Regions from separate parts of the Leptolyngbya sp. FACHB-711 genome, predicted to be linked through region 3. Evidence: predicted binding sites of a transcription regulator. Region 3 holds the regulator's gene; each other region holds the start of a gene.
The links. Region 3 encodes NtcA, which controls nitrogen genes in cyanobacteria. Its sites were predicted from a motif close to TTTGTANNNNNNNNTACAAA; they were not measured.
Positions count from the first base shown of each region.

Region 1: rpoD (RNA polymerase sigma factor RpoD) is a predicted target of NtcA. The motif match lies at 1,872-1,891, and genes of this name have one in related genera.
Region 2: glnT (type III glutamate--ammonia ligase) is a predicted target of NtcA. The motif match lies at 2,592-2,611, and genes of this name have one in related genera.
Region 4: H6F80_RS24875 (DUF3155 domain-containing protein) is a predicted target of NtcA. The motif match lies at 2,201-2,220, and genes of this name have one in related genera.

Region 1 covers NZ_JACJOR010000057.1:2,450-6,538, forward strand. The annotation lists gene H6F80_RS01190 (SpoIID/LytB domain-containing protein) at 1-963, opposite strand, end outside; gene H6F80_RS01195 (TIGR02450 family Trp-rich protein) at 1,171-1,431, opposite strand; gene rpoD (RNA polymerase sigma factor RpoD) at 2,139-3,284, shown strand; gene H6F80_RS01205 (tetratricopeptide repeat protein) at 3,725-4,089, opposite strand, start outside.
Region 2 covers NZ_JACJOR010000273.1:3,670-7,758, reverse strand. The annotation lists gene H6F80_RS29815 (ABC transporter permease) at 49-918, opposite strand; gene glnT (type III glutamate--ammonia ligase) at 1,006-2,367, opposite strand; gene H6F80_RS10770 (cysteine hydrolase family protein) at 2,839-3,519, shown strand; gene H6F80_RS10765 (SDR family NAD(P)-dependent oxidoreductase) at 3,575-4,089, shown strand, end outside.
Region 3 covers NZ_JACJOR010000358.1:14,516-18,604, reverse strand. The annotation lists gene nth (endonuclease III) at 1-454, opposite strand, end outside; gene rseP (RIP metalloprotease RseP) at 498-1,592, opposite strand; gene ntcA (global nitrogen regulator NtcA) at 1,913-2,584, opposite strand; gene H6F80_RS14840 (sugar transferase) at 3,087-3,749, opposite strand; gene rsmI (16S rRNA (cytidine(1402)-2'-O)-methyltransferase) at 4,028-4,089, shown strand, end outside.
Region 4 covers NZ_JACJOR010000514.1:7,535-11,623, reverse strand. The annotation lists gene H6F80_RS24890 (hypothetical protein) at 1-111, shown strand, start outside; gene H6F80_RS30080 (GMC oxidoreductase) at 188-349, shown strand; gene H6F80_RS24880 (sensor histidine kinase) at 407-1,792, opposite strand; gene H6F80_RS24875 (DUF3155 domain-containing protein) at 2,288-2,605, shown strand; gene msrP (protein-methionine-sulfoxide reductase catalytic subunit MsrP) at 3,183-4,089, shown strand, end outside.

The sequences.
Region 1 (4,089 bases), on a different contig from region 3:
AATGGCGCGATCGGTTTCTGGAACCGCTCCTGACAATCCCCAGTAAACCTGACACTGGGTATCAGCACAAAGCTGATAATTATCGATCGCAAAACGGCGCAGATTTCGTAAAGCGTAGGTTCGTGCCAGGATTGCTTGCGCTTCGATCGTGGTTTGTGGTGCACCAACCCCAATTTCATGGGGTACCACTCCGCGCAAGTAGGTTTCGATCGGAACTTGATTGACCAGGGTATAGGTGCCGTAAGCATTGGTCTGAAGCCGCAGTGTCCCGGCATAGAGGCGCGTTCCGTGATCGCTGCGATTAAACGTGACCTGAATGCGATCGTTTGCTGTGTCAATCTCGACCTGGTCTTGCTGATAGCGGTAGCCGTCCACCGTCAGAGCCGCCTTTGGAATTTGTGGCTTTACCTGCGTATCAATAAAGGCTGTTCTTGCTCCCTGGGCTTGCAGGTTTTGCAGCAGGAGTCGTCTCAAAAGCGGTGTTCGATAGGTCTCTCGATCTGCCCAGACCTGCCACTGCCTCGGCTGACCAATTTCGACCGCAATCCCTTCAGACTTCCAGCGATTTGCACTATCCTCCGCACTTTCAAAGCTGCGGTGAGTACTGAGCACAATGCGTTCAACGACTTCGGGCTGTGGGAGCGGCTGCATCACGACATTAACCTTGACTTCGCCGCTTGTAGCTAGTACTCGATCTTGCTGTCCATCTTTAAGCTTGAGCGTCAGTCGATCGCCCGACAGGGGCTTTAATGTGATTTCATCCGTTGCATTTGAGCCAAACCGCTGCACTACACCCACATCTAGCAAGGGGTTGAGCGGAGCAGGTTGGACGTGCCCAAACTGCCCCATACCAGCCAGAAGACAAGCTGATATCAGCAGCGTTTTTATCCAGGAATTGGGACGTAGTTTCAGCAGGTGACACAAAAGCCAACGAACTGGGGCATTCCGTTGTAGGGAAGTCACAGGACAGATCCTCATAGCGAATGACAGCGAAAAACGGTTTGATGCAGCTCTGAACTCAGCGATTAACCCCTGCACTTAGGGCAATCTTAATTCTTGGGAAAAAATAACTTCTTGCCTGTTCTGCATTTTAGCGAGCCAACTCTAGTGTGACTAGCTTGTTTACTATCCTCAATCTTTTCGCGATAAATACCCTAAAAGATTTGCTATTTAAAATTCCTGTAAAGACGAAGATCCATCGCCCTGTTCCTGCAACGATTGCCACCCCGCCTGCCAAAGAGAGCGGTCTTTAAGCTGCTGGGCATTCAGCCAAAAGCGAACTGCTGGATCACAAGCAGCCACCATTTCTGCAAAAACCCAACGCCCTTCATTTTTTCGATTCAGAACTTGAAAATGCCGCCAGCCCCAGGTTTTTTGCTGCGCTGTCCACTTAGAACCGACCAGATAAGGAAACTTTTGCTTTTTTGGCATGTGCTGCGATTTATAGAAACGAAAATTGAAGCCTAGAGAGTAATCTTTCAAGAAACAATTCAACACAGAAATTATGAAAGAAAAATCTGTCTAAACTGAAGCTTTGTCTATTTCACATTTTGCGACAAATCTTACAATGCTTACTGAATCTAGCTTTACTTCCCCTAAACCATTGAGATCTCCGATTACTAATCCCCCAACTCCGCAATTGTTCGGTTATGCTAATTCATTACAAAGTCTCGCTGAGTTCAGCAAGTTGGCTGAGCTTGTACACAATTCACCGTAAGTAATTTAGGATTACAGCTAGGATGCCAACAAGGCACTGCCCTGCTAACGCAAGTTAAGAAAACTCTACTCGTCGAGAGGCTTTATTATTGATTGCGCTTTTCTAATGCCCTTATCACATTCCCACAACGAATGAGATTAAAAAGGATGCAATTTTTGTGAGAAAAGTTACAATCGGAGAAGTCTTGGCTAAAGTTGAGGAGTGCAGACTTGTTTTGGTGCTTCTACTCGCAGTGCTTCTACCTGAAACTGTGGGCGGTTAGCGGAGAAAGCGAGTTTGCTGCGAATATTGAATCCAATGGGTAGGCTATATCCGGACAGATTCGCTAGCAGCTGATCAGTGATTCAGAATCAGTCGTACTATTTCCTGGTCTTAATTGACCTTCAACGTTATTGACACTAAGGAGCATGAGGAGCGCGGCATGACCCAGGCTAACGACGTACTCGAAACCATTGACCCCGCCGAGAGTGACCTGGACGAACTCTTGATTGAAGGAGAGGATCGAGACGACGAAGAGGACTTGTTCGACACTCAGCCTGATGAGGAGGAAGACGGCAAAACCCCAAAGGGCGCAACCCGTCGTCGGGCGCAAGCCAAGAAAAAACTGTATACAGAAGACTCAATTCGGCTTTACCTGCAAGAAATCGGTCGCATCCGGCTACTGCGGGCAGACGAAGAGATCGAACTGGCACGCAAAATCGCTGACCTACTGGAGCTAGAACGCATTCGCGATCGTCTGTGTGAAAAGCTCGATCGGACTCCGCAAGAGCTAGAACGCAACCCGGAAGCATGGGCGAATGAGGTTAATCAACCTCTTCCTAAGTTCCGTAGACGGCTGCATGAAGGACGACGCGCCAAAGAGAAAATGGTGCAGTCTAACCTGCGACTGGTGGTGTCGATCGCCAAGAAATACATGAACCGGGGTCTGTCGTTCCAGGACTTGATTCAAGAGGGCAGTCTGGGTCTGATTCGCGCTGCTGAGAAGTTTGACCACGAGAAAGGCTACAAGTTCTCAACCTACGCCACCTGGTGGATTCGGCAGGCGATCACTCGCGCCATTGCAGATCAGTCTCGCACGATCCGTCTGCCCGTTCACCTTTACGAAACCATCTCGCGGATCAAGAAGACGACCAAGCTACTGTCTCAGGAAATGGGGCGGAAGCCGACCGAGGAAGAAATCGCGACCCGTATGGAGATGACGATCGAGAAGCTGCGGTTTATTGCCAAATCAGCTCAGCTTCCGATTTCTCTGGAAACGCCGATCGGCAAAGAAGAGGATTCGCGCCTGGGTGACTTCATTGAATCCGATGGTGAAACCCCGGAGGATCAGGTTTCCAAGAATCTGCTGCGGGAAGACCTGGAAAACGTGCTGGGAACTCTTAGTGCAAGGGAGCGGGATGTGTTGCGGCTGCGCTACGGTTTAGACGATGGACGGATGAAGACGCTGGAAGAAATTGGACAGATCTTCAACGTTACCCGTGAGCGGATTCGCCAGATCGAAGCCAAGGCTCTGCGAAAGCTGCGTCACCCGAACCGCAACAGCGTTCTAAAGGAGTACATCCGCTAGAATTTCTCAAAGCTTAGGGTTTGCTAATCAAACCGTTCAGCAAGAATTAGTTCTTGAAACTGCATTGGTTACACTTGGCTAAACCATCCTACGCTTTATGAGCGAATGCTCTGGGATGTTTCTAGCATAATTTAGAAATAGCAGAAGCCTATTCTCGATTGCAGAGTAGGCTTCTTTTGTATCATGCCTCCGCATTATTCCTATGCCGCTGCACTATTTCTCAATCGCGACAGCTATCCTTAATCTGCAATAAGGGACAGTCAGAATCGTTAGCCTGAAATCCTGAAGATATCCATGGTTTGAGCATAAGCCTCAGGTTTTTCTGCTTCAATCCCACTAGTGAACCGCGTTAAACCACATTAAAGGCTACAAGAGAATCGATCAAAAAAGGGGCAAAAGCCCCTTCTTGTCTTGCAGTTTTTTGGAGTTTGTTTCCTGGTTTATTGAGCGGGAGAAGGTGATGCTGCGGGAGTGGGACTGGCTTCAGGGGCAGGGCTAGCAGGAGCAGTTCCGGGGGGGCTAGCTTGAGGAGAGGCAGTCGGGCTGGGAGCCGCCGCTAGCTGATTGATCTGATCTTTAAATTCAGCCGGAGCCAGAGTGGCTGCTGAGGTGAACAGAGGTTTAGCTTCCTCGGTTTTGCCCTGGGTTTTGAGAATGATCGCTTTACCCAGCACTGGGCGAAAATCCTGAGCATTGCTGGCAATAATTCGATCGTAGATGGCAACTGCCTCGTCGTATCGTCCCTGAATTGCATAGACTTCACCCAACAAAAGCTGCACCGAAGCTGTATCGACCGTGCCTGGTT
Region 2 (4,089 bases), on a different contig from region 3:
TTCCGCGCAATCTGCCTAAATAGTGAGCAGGATCCGCCTGAATGGGGTCTAGCTGCGAATTTGGTCTGCCCAAGGGGTGAGTTTTGCCGAAAGCCACTTCAAGCCATAGTCAATGATCAACCCAATCAAGCCAATCACCGCAATACAAAACAGCACCTTTTCGGTTTGTAGAAATCGCTGGGCCTGAATAATTCTGAACCCTAAACCGCTTTGAGCTGCCAGTAGTTCGGCAATGACCAGAAAGTTCCACGCACCGGAAATGTTGACGCGCAATGTATCCAGCACACTGGGGAACGTGGCAGGCAGAATCACCTTAAAAAACACATCTCGACGAGTCGCACCCAGCGTATAGGCAACATTGATCATTTCATTGGGAATAAACTTTACCGCGTCCGCCACCATCATCGCGTTGTAAAGAACCACGCCCAAAAAGATGATAAGAATCTTTGATTCTTCGCCCAGTCCTACCCAGATGACGATCAGCGGCACAAACGCCGTAACGGGCATATAGCGCACCGTTCCAACGATCGGCGCAAACAGGCTATCCATACTGTGAAACGCACCCATTGCCCATCCGATCGGCACTCCAATTAGAGCTGCCAGCAGAAAGCCGCCCGCCACTCTGGCACTGCTCACCCCAATATCAAGCAACAGGTTATTTTCAGTCAGCATTTGCAGCCCTGCCTGAAGCACTGCCGTGGGAGTCGGTAAAAACATCGGGGAAACCACGCCAGCATAGCTCACGATCGTCCAGGCAATAAACGGAATCAGGAGCGATAACGCCCCGACCGTCAGTGAAAGCCAGCGAGGAAATCCCTGACGGATACTCCAGAATACAGACGGCTTCAGGTAGCGCTTGTTTGACGGGAGCGGAGCAAAATTAGGACTGCCTGGTTCGGTCGTGCTAGAGTGAGCCACTCGCGGTATTTCCTCCTTGAGTTCATGAAATAAACAATGAAACGAGCAATCCATGAGCAATTCCCCCAACGAGGAGAATCGTCCTGACTAGAAGAACTTGAGATACCGCTGAATCTCCCAGTCGGAAACGTGGTTGTGATACGCCTGCCATTCCTGCGATTTAAAGTCGATATACGTCCGGTACATCAGCGACCCCATCACCTGCTCGCTTAAAGGATCTGCGGCAAAGGCGGCGATCGCTTCTTCCAAGTTGCGCGGCAAAAAGCGAATTCCCATGTCTTGCAGGTCTGCGAGGGACTGCTTGTACATATTTTCGGTGTGCGGCTCACCCGGGTCGAGTCCTTCGCGAATTCCTTCCAGTCCGGCTGCCAAAATCATCGCTGCCCCCAGATACAGGTTGGTAGAGATATCTGCCGCACGACACTCGACCCTGCCGCCACCCAGCGGAATTCGCAGCATGTTCGTCCGGTTATTGTTGCCGTAGCAAATGTAAATGGGTGCCCAGGTAAAGCCCGACATACTGCCTCGGGCAATCAGGCGTTTGTAGCTGTTGACCGTAGGAGCGATCGTCGCACAGATCGCCGGAGCATGACGCAAGACGCCCGCAATAAACTGATAGCCCAGCTTCGATAACCCACAGCCACGCGGATCGTCTGCGGACTCAAACAGATTTTTGCCCGTCTCCAGGTCTGCCAGCGACATATTATAGTGTGCGCCGCTGCCCGTGCGGTTGGCAAAAGGTTTGGGCATAAAAGTGGCAAAAAAGCCGTGTTTGCGAGCAATTTCCTTCACCATCAGCCGGAAGAACGTGAAGCGATCCGCCATTGTCAGGGCATCGGTGTAGGCGAAGTCGGTTTCAAACTGTCCGTTGCCGTCTTCGTGGTCAAACGAATACACATCCCAGCCGAGCTGATTCATTGCCTCGACAATTTCTGTCACCCAGGCATAGTTGTCTAGCAGCCCTTGCACGTCGTAACAGGGTTTATGCAGCACATCGCGATCGCTAATTGGAATTGGCTTACCGTCTGCTGTTTCTTTGAGAATAAAGAACTCCGTTTCAATTCCCAAATTAAAGCCGAAGCCCATCTCTGCGGCTTGTGCCAGCACTCTTTTCAAAATACTGCGGCAGCACGCCTCAAACGGTTTTCCTTCCAGGTAGAGATCGCTAGCAAACCAAGCAATTTCCGAGTTCCAGGGCAAGATTGTGGCAGAGGCAGGATCAGGCATTGCTGCAACTTCTTCATCGCTAACATCCTGCGGTACACCGTCTAGCGCAGCTCCTGTAAACAGTTCCGAACCTCGCATCATTTGACCGAAATGGGACAGAGGCACGGCTTTGGCTTTGCACATACCATGAATATCCACAAAACTTGCCAGTGCATATTTAACTCCCTGCGCTTCCAGGGTTGATTTGAGCGATTCCAGTTCGGGAGATAAAAGTTGAGCCATTAGAAAAGCGGTAGGGTGAAGACGAGCAGAGAAAATTTAGAAACTTTCACTGGGTTATTCTGGATACTTTTGCAAAAGGCGATCGCAATGTATCGCAATATTTAGTCAATCGGTTAACGGATTTCTTAATTGAACCGCACGATATTTTCAAAAAAATGAGCGGCCTCAACACCGATGCACGATCACAGCACAGCCTTGTAGTGTATTGAGTCGGGTTGAACAGTTTTGTATCAACATATACAAGGAATGTTATCGATCGCGGTCAATCCGAATCAATTAAGTTTGTTTACATCGATCATGCTCATTGCATAGAGTGAGAATGATGACCGTTGAAACAACTATTATTCTTCCTGTCCTTCTGTTCCTCGTCTTCCCTCATCACAGCTCGAAATATTGATTCTGGCTCGGCTTAGAATTAAAAGATTTTGTACTGGTTTGTCTTATCTTTGTCTCATCAAGACTTTCCCAATTATGTATATTCCGGCTGATCCTCATCCTTTTCCGTATGACGGCAATTTGCAGCCGCACAACACTACGATTCTCGTGATTGATATGCAGGCAGATTTTTGCAGTCCGGGCGGATACCTGGCAAAAAAGGGATATGATATTTCTCTGACCCAAGCCCCCATTGCCCCAATTCAACGCCTGTTAGCCGCTGCAAGGGCAAAGCAGTTTTCGGTCTTTTTCACCCGGGAAGGACATCGATCGGATTTGCTGGATCTGCCTGCAACAAAACGTTGGCGCAACGAAAAAGCGGGTGCTGCAATTGGCAGCGAAGGTCCGATGGGACGATTGCTGGTTCGCGGCGAGACAGGCTGGGATATTATTCCCGAACTGAGTCCTCAACCGGGAGAACCGATTATCGATAAGCCAGGAAGCGGAGCGTTCTATGCCACTGATCTGGATCATTTGCTGCGGCAGCGAGGCATTCGGAACGTGATTCTTTGCGGGGTGACAACTGCCGTCTGTGTACATACCACCCTCAGAGAAGCGAGCGATCGCGGCTATGATACCCTGCTGCTGGAGGATTGCTGCGCAGAAAGCGATGAGCGGCTGCATTGGGCAGCGATCGAAATGGTCAAAATAGAGGGCGGTCTTTTTGGCAGCGTTACGACTTCTGACCAGGTGATCGAGGTCATGAGTTCGCTTTGATCAGGGATTGGGTTCGCTAAAGTCATCGCTCAGTAAGTTCATTTTAGATTGGCTAATGAATCGACTTCAGGATAAAGTTGCGATTATCACGGGTATCAGTTCGGGAATTGGCAAAGCCGCTGCTAAGCTCTTTTGCGAACAGGGCGCGATCGTCTTTGGAATCGATCGAAATGTCGCAGCCGGAGAAGCCTTTGCCGCAGAACTACTTGCCCAGAGCTATCAGTTTGAGTTTTACGCCGCCGATTTATCGATCGTTGCTCAGTGTGCCGAAGCCGTAGAAGCCTGCTGGCGCACCTATGGACGGATTGATGTTCTTTATAACAATGTGGGCATTTCTGCCGTCCTTCCCTTTGACCAGACTGATCATGCCACTCTAGAACAAATCATGACGGTCAATTTTCTTTCGGTGTTTTCCCTTTGCCAGCAAACCATTCCCAAGATGCAGCAGCAGGGTCATGGCGTGATTATCAATACTGCTTCAGAATTAGCGATCGTGGCACAGCCCTTCTATGCTGCCTATTGCGCCAGTAAGGGAGCCGTGTTGTCCTTTACCCGTGCCCTGGCACTGGA
Region 3 (4,089 bases):
CAGGCAGGGTCAGCAGGTCTTCCATCCGTTGCGGAACCTCACCCCCAAACTGGGTCATGATCAGGCGGCAGGCAGCTTGGATATTTTTGGCTTTGTTTCGATAAAAACCAGTCGATCGCACCAAAGATTCAATTTCAGCAACATCCGCATTGGCAAACGCCTCAGCATCAGGAAGGCGGCGAAAAAGGGCAGGCGTCACCTGATTCACCCGCTCATCGGTACATTGGGCAGACAGAATCGTAGCAACCATAAGCTGCACCGGCGTCTCATAGTCCAGCGTGCAGGGAGCTTCCGGGTAAAGCCGCTTCAGACGTACCAGAATTTCTAACGCCTGCTGTTTTCGGGCAGAAAGGCTGCGAAGTCTCACGATACAAAGGAAGTAGAGAAAAGGAAACGAGGTGATGGCTACACCGTCATACCAAAAGTGATGGCAGTTCGCGTAGCCCTTGGACAAGCTTGTACGCCCAACTCATCCTAACGTTCATGCTGCCCTGCGACTACTGGAAGAGTCTCTGGAAAATCGCAAGCTGAGTAGTATCGCGAACGATCAGGAAGATTCCTAATCCGAGCAGCAGTACCAGCCCGGTTTGCATCACGTTCTCTTGAATCCGATTGGGCAAAGGCTTACCGCGCAGTCCTTCCAGCAACAGAAACACAAGCTGTCCGCCATCCAGAGCCGGAAGCGGCAGAATATTGATAATCGCTAGGTTGATGCTGATGATTGCCGTGAAGGGAAACAGGCTTCCCGCGTTCGCTGCAACCAAGCCCGCGCCCTGCTCCACAATTTTGACGGGGCCGGCGACCTGCCCTGCCATCGAGGAGAAGTTGGTGATTAGACCAATAAATCCATTCACAGTGGCAAGAAACATTCCCTGAAACTGCTTTGCTGCCAGTCCCAGCACCTCAAAAACGCCATTGGGGCGGCGATACTGAGTTGCATTGATATTGGGGGCAAGCTGTACGCCGATTTTTGCGACGCCATCTTCTCCCGCTTTAGGGGTAATGCTGAGATCAAGCTGTTGATCGCCTCGCTGCACGGTAAATTCAACAGGCTGATCCGGACTGGTGCGAATCGTTTCCATTAGCGATTTAACGGCGTCCTGAGAGGCTCCCAGCGGCTGATCGTTGACTTCTAGGATAATGTCTCCTGCCTGAAGCCCTGCCCGTGCTGCCGGAGATTGTTGAGAAATGATTTCTGGAACTACGACGCCTGGTTGATAATCAAACTGTTCAGGAATGCCGATCGTTGTGAACTGCGCCACAAACACCAGATAGGCAAAAATCAGATTGGCGATCACGCCTGCACTAATTACAATGGCGCGATCGAGCACCGGACGGTTTTTCAGCAGATTTGGATCGTTGGGCGGAATTGTACTATCTGGGTCATCGTCGGGAAAGCCAACAAAGCCACCCAGCGGAATCGCTCGCAGCGCGTATTCGGTGCGCTCACCCTGATACTTCAGCAAAATCGGACCAAAGCCGATCGAAAATCGATTGACGTGAATTCCTTGCAGACGAGCTGCCAAAAAGTGCCCCAGCTCGTGAACCACAATTAACAGGGCGAGAACTGAGATTGTCGCTAATACTGACATAGACCCAGATTAATAAATAGAACCATCTGTAGTCCATTCTAAAGGGCGGTGAGGATTACTACTTCTACCCTGAGGGTTGGGTGGGGGAGGGGGAGATGAGGGGTGAATGGTTATCAGTGTATTTGGCTAACTCAGGTTTTGTTGGAATCGCAAGCTTTCTCCGTTCGGCAACGTTTGTTCGCGTCCGATCGCAAGCCTCCTGTTCCTCTTCTCCAGAAGCATTCGCTTAGGATGAGGTTACTTGGGAAATGAAAGTTCTATCCCTTGTCCTTCCTGTCCTTCTGGGGGCATGGGTGTTTTGAACAGCGACACAGCTAACTTTAAGTGAACTGCTGGCTGAGCGTGACTGGATTGTGAACGGTAATTCTTTTCTTGTGGATCGAAATCATTTGATCCTGACGCAGATCGCCGAGCAGCCGAGTCACAGTGACCCGCGTTGAGCCGATCGCTTCCGCAATTGCCTGATGAGATAGTTTAAGGTCGATCGTAATGCCCTCGGTGGTGGGCATGCCGAAGTCGCGGCAAAGAATCAGCAGGAAGCTGACTAGACGTGATCCCATGTCGCGATGCGCCAGCGTTTCGATCATCATCTCGGTTTGCAGAATTCGGGAGGATAACCCTTGCAGCATCAGCATACAGAGATCGGGGTTTTCCTTCAGGGCTTTCTCGACTTGCTCGATCGGCACAGACAGCAGCTCAACGGGCGTAAAGGCAACGGCATGATAGAAGCGATCAGCACGTTGCCCGGTGATGAGCGACAGAACGCCAAACACGCTGTTTTCACGGAGAAGCGCGACCGTAATTTCCTCACCTGCTTCATACACGCGAGATAGTTTGACTGCCCCTTTTTGCAGGAAGTAAACTCGCTCGGCAGGGTCGCCGGGAAAGAAGATTGTTTTGCCACGATCGTAGGCTTCAACAACAGGTGGAAAAGCACTCCCGCTTAATTGACGAAAGACGTTTGCCAATGGCTTATTTGGTGCAGCTACCATATCCCTTCCCCCAGCCCGCCTTTGAAGATTTCATCTTACCGCCACCTGCTACCAATAAGATCATTCGTTCTAGCCCAATTGGTTCTAACCGACTTTTTACCCCCTGTCCTTCACTCTGGTGTGGAGCAAGTAGGGTTAAGCCAAATGGGATATCGGAACTTCTGTGATAGCTTTCTGACTTTAAATTACTAAACTTAACTCTGAGCGGATTTTTTGTATTAAGTAATACATATCTAGCCCAATCTTGGTCTAAGTGCTGAAAAAGTCAGATTTTAAGGCGAAATAGGGGCAAAAAGTTCCTGTTAAAACCGACTGACTGAGACTGATATTGCTCCAGCAGCTCAAGACAATGCTTCCAAAATTGGATTTGCGAGGGTCAGCAGTGCCAGTTTTGTGAAGGATGTTTTCTAATGCTCTATTTCCCAATTAAATATCACCATTGATTCTGCTGAAGGGGAAACGGCTTCGCATTGTTGTCTGGCGAAACGTTGTCTTCTCCTGGCTAACAGGCTCCCCGACGATTAAGCACAACCTGGATAGTTTTGAAAATCAGCCCTAAATCATAAGCGATCGACCAGCGTTCCTGATAGCGCAAATCTAATTTCACGATTTCCTCAAAATCGGTTACGGTTGATCGACCATTTGCCTGCCATTCTCCCGTGATACCTGGCTTTACCTCTAGCCGCTGCCAGTGGTGAGCTTTGTAGCGGCTCACTTCATTTAGCGTAGGCGGGCGGGTTCCAACCAGGCTCATCTCGCCGCGTAGCACGTTCCAGAATTGTGGCAGCTCGTCTAGGCTAGTACGCCGCAGGAATCGTCCTACTCGCGTAATACGAGGATCGCAATCGTTCTTAAAGATGTAGCCTTGCGCCTGATTTTGAACCTGATGCTGAAGTTTCTCGGCATTCACCACCATCGAGCGAAACTTCCAGATGCGGAACGTTTGTCCGCGAAACCCGCATCGCTCCTGGCTGTAAAAAATGGGGCCGGGATCGCTGATATAGATTGCTACTGCGATCGGGATCAAAACCAGAGCGGTCAGCGTTAAGCCAACCCCTGCGCCCAGAATATCGATCGATCGCTTAGTTCTGCTCTGAACCGAAGGATGAATCTCAGATGCAAATGACGGCAGTAGGGTAACAAATTCAGAATGTGTGAATGACATAGCGCAGCAGCCTCTAGACAACGCCCCAAAAGAGGCAAACCAAAGAACAATTGATTGAACCAGAGCAGTGAGCGCGCCCTTAAACCGCAATTTCGGCAGCTTTGCGCTCTGATAAAAGCAACTGATGAAACCAGAATGCGCTTTGATTCAGGGGCAAGCAACAGCGAAGGTTTCGCTTTATCAACACTTCAAGGACAGCTTTAGAAATAGGGAGCTTCTCCGGGAAAATTACCAGGCAATTTCCACAAGGTTTTGCCTTCCGTGGTTAAGATCCTGGTATGGAGATTCAGTCTGCAACGTTATACATCGTAGGAACCCCGATCGGCAATCTGGAAGACAT
Region 4 (4,089 bases), on a different contig from region 3:
CCTTTCGATTTACCCAGCGGCAACCGTCTGGTGTATCGCAATAAAACAGAGCTGCATAAATTTTTACCGGGAGCGATCGAGTCCCAACTTCAGCGATTCAACCTGATTTAGCTCCTGCTCTAGATCAGGGTTCAGCTTAGCGGGGCACGGCAAACTGCGGCTTGAACTCGATCACGGCACACCCCAAATGTTTTTACCCAGCGTCCACCACCATATGGGCACAACGTGGATGCACGACGGTCCAAAGCAGGGCATAGTCGATGCTACCTGTCGCGTTCACGGGGTTTTTAATCTGCACATTCCAGCAGTTCAGTCTTTCCAACCAGCGGTTATGCAAATCCAACGCTGACAATTATTGCGCTGGCGATTCGGATTGCCGATCGAGTGAAAGCCATTATGAAGTAACTCAGTTTTGCTCCGCCTGCCGTAGACGCACCACGATCGCCGTTCCCAAATGAGCAGCATCGGTCTGGGCAAGCATGGCGGCTGGAATAAAATCGCACTGCTTCATTGGACTAAACACTTCGATATCGCCCTGCATTTGCCGCACCAGGTCACGGGCGATCGCGAGTCCCAGCCCGGTTCCGGGAATGTCGGTTTTTGCCTGGACGCCGCGATAGTGCCGTTCAAACAGATGCGCCTGATCTTCCGGCGGAATACCCGGTCCCGTATCAGCAATCACGATTGCCTGCTGATGATTCGCGTAGGCAAGCACTCCCACATAAACAGCTCCGCCTACTGGCGTGTATTTTAGGGCGTTGTCGATCAGATTAGTCAGCACTTCGCGCAGTGCCTTCGGGTCTACCAAAGCGGGCGGCAGCGGCGTAGCGATCGAGGAATGCAGCATTAACTGTCGATCTTGAGCGATCGCATCGGCAGAACTCAGTAGCGGTGACAGCACTTCGGTCAGCGCGTGGGGTGTGACCTGAAGCAAAGCTCCCGTGACCCAGTTGGTTCCTGGAAGCAAAAGCGGCGACTTGCTGCTGGTCAGAGCAGGGGGAGAGGAGTCTGAGGCATTTGGGGATGGAGTTACCCCAGGCGCAATTTTTGCTGGTGGTGAACTGGGCTGCTCCCAGTCCAGAGCGACTTCAAACTGTTGCAGCAAGTCTTGCAGACGTTCGCTTTCACGGATAATGCCTTCTGCAACGGAGTAATTGCTGTCTTCGGGGCGGAGTCGCTTTAGCAGCAGCTTACCAAACGTGCGAAGGGCCGTGAGCGGATTGCGAAACTGATGCAGCAGAGTATCAAATACATCCTGCCGCTGATGATGCAATTGACGGAGCTGCCGCATATCCTGCGCTGCCCACTGTGCCCGCTGGTCGAGCAGACAGCCGATCGCCAGGGTATGGGCAATTTGTTCAATTTGCTCCTGTTCATTTTCGGTCCAGGGGCGATCGAGCCGAGCCGTAATCAGTAGCCCCATCACCACATTTTCGTGCATCAGCGGCAAAACAGACTGCTGCTGGCGGAGCAGGGCGCGTTCCGCAATTTGAAGCGGCGGCAGAGCAGTTTCATCGATTGTGACCGGGGCACGAGTTGAGGAAATTTCAGACGCAAGTTTCGGCTGTTCCAAATTAACTCGGTTTCCTCGCATCAGGCTGAGGGTTTGCTCATTACTCCACTGCATGACGCCTTCCGGGTAAGCAGCAATCGGAACAAGCGGCGCATCTGCAAGTTCAGTAAGTTCTTCAGTTAAGTAAACAATACTCAGCACTGCCCCCAACCCCTCGGTCAGCAGTTGAATTTGCGATCGACAGAGGGCAATAAATTCGGGGCTAGCAGGCGACAGCATGAATGTCTCGACAATTATTCACAAAACGGCTGTTCACAAAACTTCTACAAAACGATTGTTTACAAAACTTTAGAGAAGCGAGAGTCACTACATCAAGATGAATCTGACCGAAACAAAGAAATTGTCTAATAAAGATTAAAAACTGATCAAAATGACGCAGTTCCTCAACCAAGCCGGGTTTCCGGGAAATTTATCCTGTAGCTATCCACAATAAAGCCTAAAGCCTGGAAACATCAGCTTTTCAACTATTTTATTCAGAAATCTTGCGGACGGTAACGGCTCCCTTGAAATCCCTGGGTGATTATGAGAGCATATGTGAGGTATAGATTCTCTTTAGATTCTGTATCAATCGCTTAAAAAAGTTGAAATTTCAAACTTAAGCGGATATACTTTGCAGGGTCTTAGTATTTTGTAATCCTGGTTACATTAACCTAGTTACATTAAACCCTGACTACACAAAATCCTACTGCGTCGAGAAGAGAGGAGGTAGAGAGGTTGGCAAGAAGACGTAAGCGTAAAAGTCGCCGTCGCCTGGAAGGACGGAGAATCCTTGAGTTAGTGCCTCAGTACAGCATTGAAAGCGGCGAAGAAAAGCCCGTTACTGCGGCTCGGAAGTTTATTCAGGCTGAGGGTATTCTGCCTCCTGCCCTGCTTCTGGTTAAGCGTAATGAGCATACCACCGATCGCTACTTCTGGGCAGAGAAAGGTCTTTTCGGTGCCCAATATGTGGAGGAAAACCACTTCCTGTTTCCAAGCCTTCGGGTTCTGGAAGAGGACGGTGAAAACATTCCGGTTGGTGCTGGGACTCACTAGCATAGTCCAAGTGAGAGCCTATCTTTGGGTTTGCTGGCAATCTCAATCACCTGGCTTAAGAATTCAATCTCTACAGCTTGAAGCAAGATAATCGCTCCTGTTCAGCTCAATCGAGGCGGTTGTTTGGTAATTGCCTGTATAGGCTGGGTGATCGTAAATCTGAATCAGGTGAACTGTAATTCCTTAAATCAGGTTGGGATTGAACACTATTGAACCACAAGATGGTGCAAGCAAGGTAATCTAGCATTACTCTATTTCTGGAGAAAGCTATCCAGGCAAGCAAGCGGGGTCTATATCGATCTCGCTTTTTTGCTGCACTTCCTTTGGTGCTCCTTCCTTTTGTGTTGCTCTTTGTTCTTTTTTATATTTTCTTCCACTGCTTTGCTATCAATATTACTGAATATTTTTTTGCGGAAAACTATCTCAAGATATACCGTCTAAACCTGCTTTACGATAGATAGGCTTTGACCCAGCTTGAGGGATCCTTTCCAAACGTTTTTATAGAGGAAGGCAGGAAATCTGTTGAAAAATCAGTCTATATTGAGGAATGTAAAGTCTTTCTAATCGGCACGTTGCTATGGCTTTGATTCGGATTCCTCCTAGCTGGCAGTTGCCGGAGCGCACCGTCACTCCCGAATCTGCTTTCTTTAATCGACGGCGTTTTTTGAAAGGGCTGGCAGGTGCGGGAATTGCGGGGGCTGCGCTGCCCTTGATTGGCTGTCAGAAACAAAAAGTGCTCGACCAGGCTGCCATTGCCGGAACCCAGTCGCTTGCTGTAACGCTGAATCCAGCTTTTGCTCAGGTCGATCGTCCACTGACCAATGAACTAGTTGCCGCAACGTACAACAATTTTTATGAGTTTGGTAGCACGAAAACTGCAGTCTGGCAAAATGCACGAGCGTTGCCGATCGATGACTGGAAGGTTGAAGTCACTGGATTGGTCAGCAAGCCCCAGACATTTGATTTGGACGACCTGACCCGCAGGTTTCCTTTAGAGGAGCGCATTTATCGCTTTCGCTGTGTGGAAGCCTGGTCCATGGTAATTCCCTGGGTAGGCTTTCCGATGAATCTGCTGATTCAAGCCGTAGAACCCACCGCTGCGGCAAAGTTTGTGCGCTTTACTTCCTACTACAACCCGAAGGTCACTTACGGTCCCCTCTTTCCGCCAAATCAGTTTCTTCCCTTTCCTTATACTGAAGGAATGCGGCTCGACGAGATGGCAAACGAGCTAGCGTTTTTTGCAGTCGGGGTTTACGGGCATACGCTGCCGAAACAGCACGGCGCACCCCTGCGGGCAGTGCTTCCCTGGAAGTATGGCTTTAAGGGCGCGAAGTCGATCGTCAAAATTGAGTTTGTAGACCGTCAGCCTGCTACCTTCTGGAACACACTGAGTCCGAGTGAGTACAAGTTTGAATCCAACGTTGACCCGGCTGTGCCTCATCCGCGCTGGTCGCAGTCGCAGGAACGGTTTGTCGGTGCAGAGG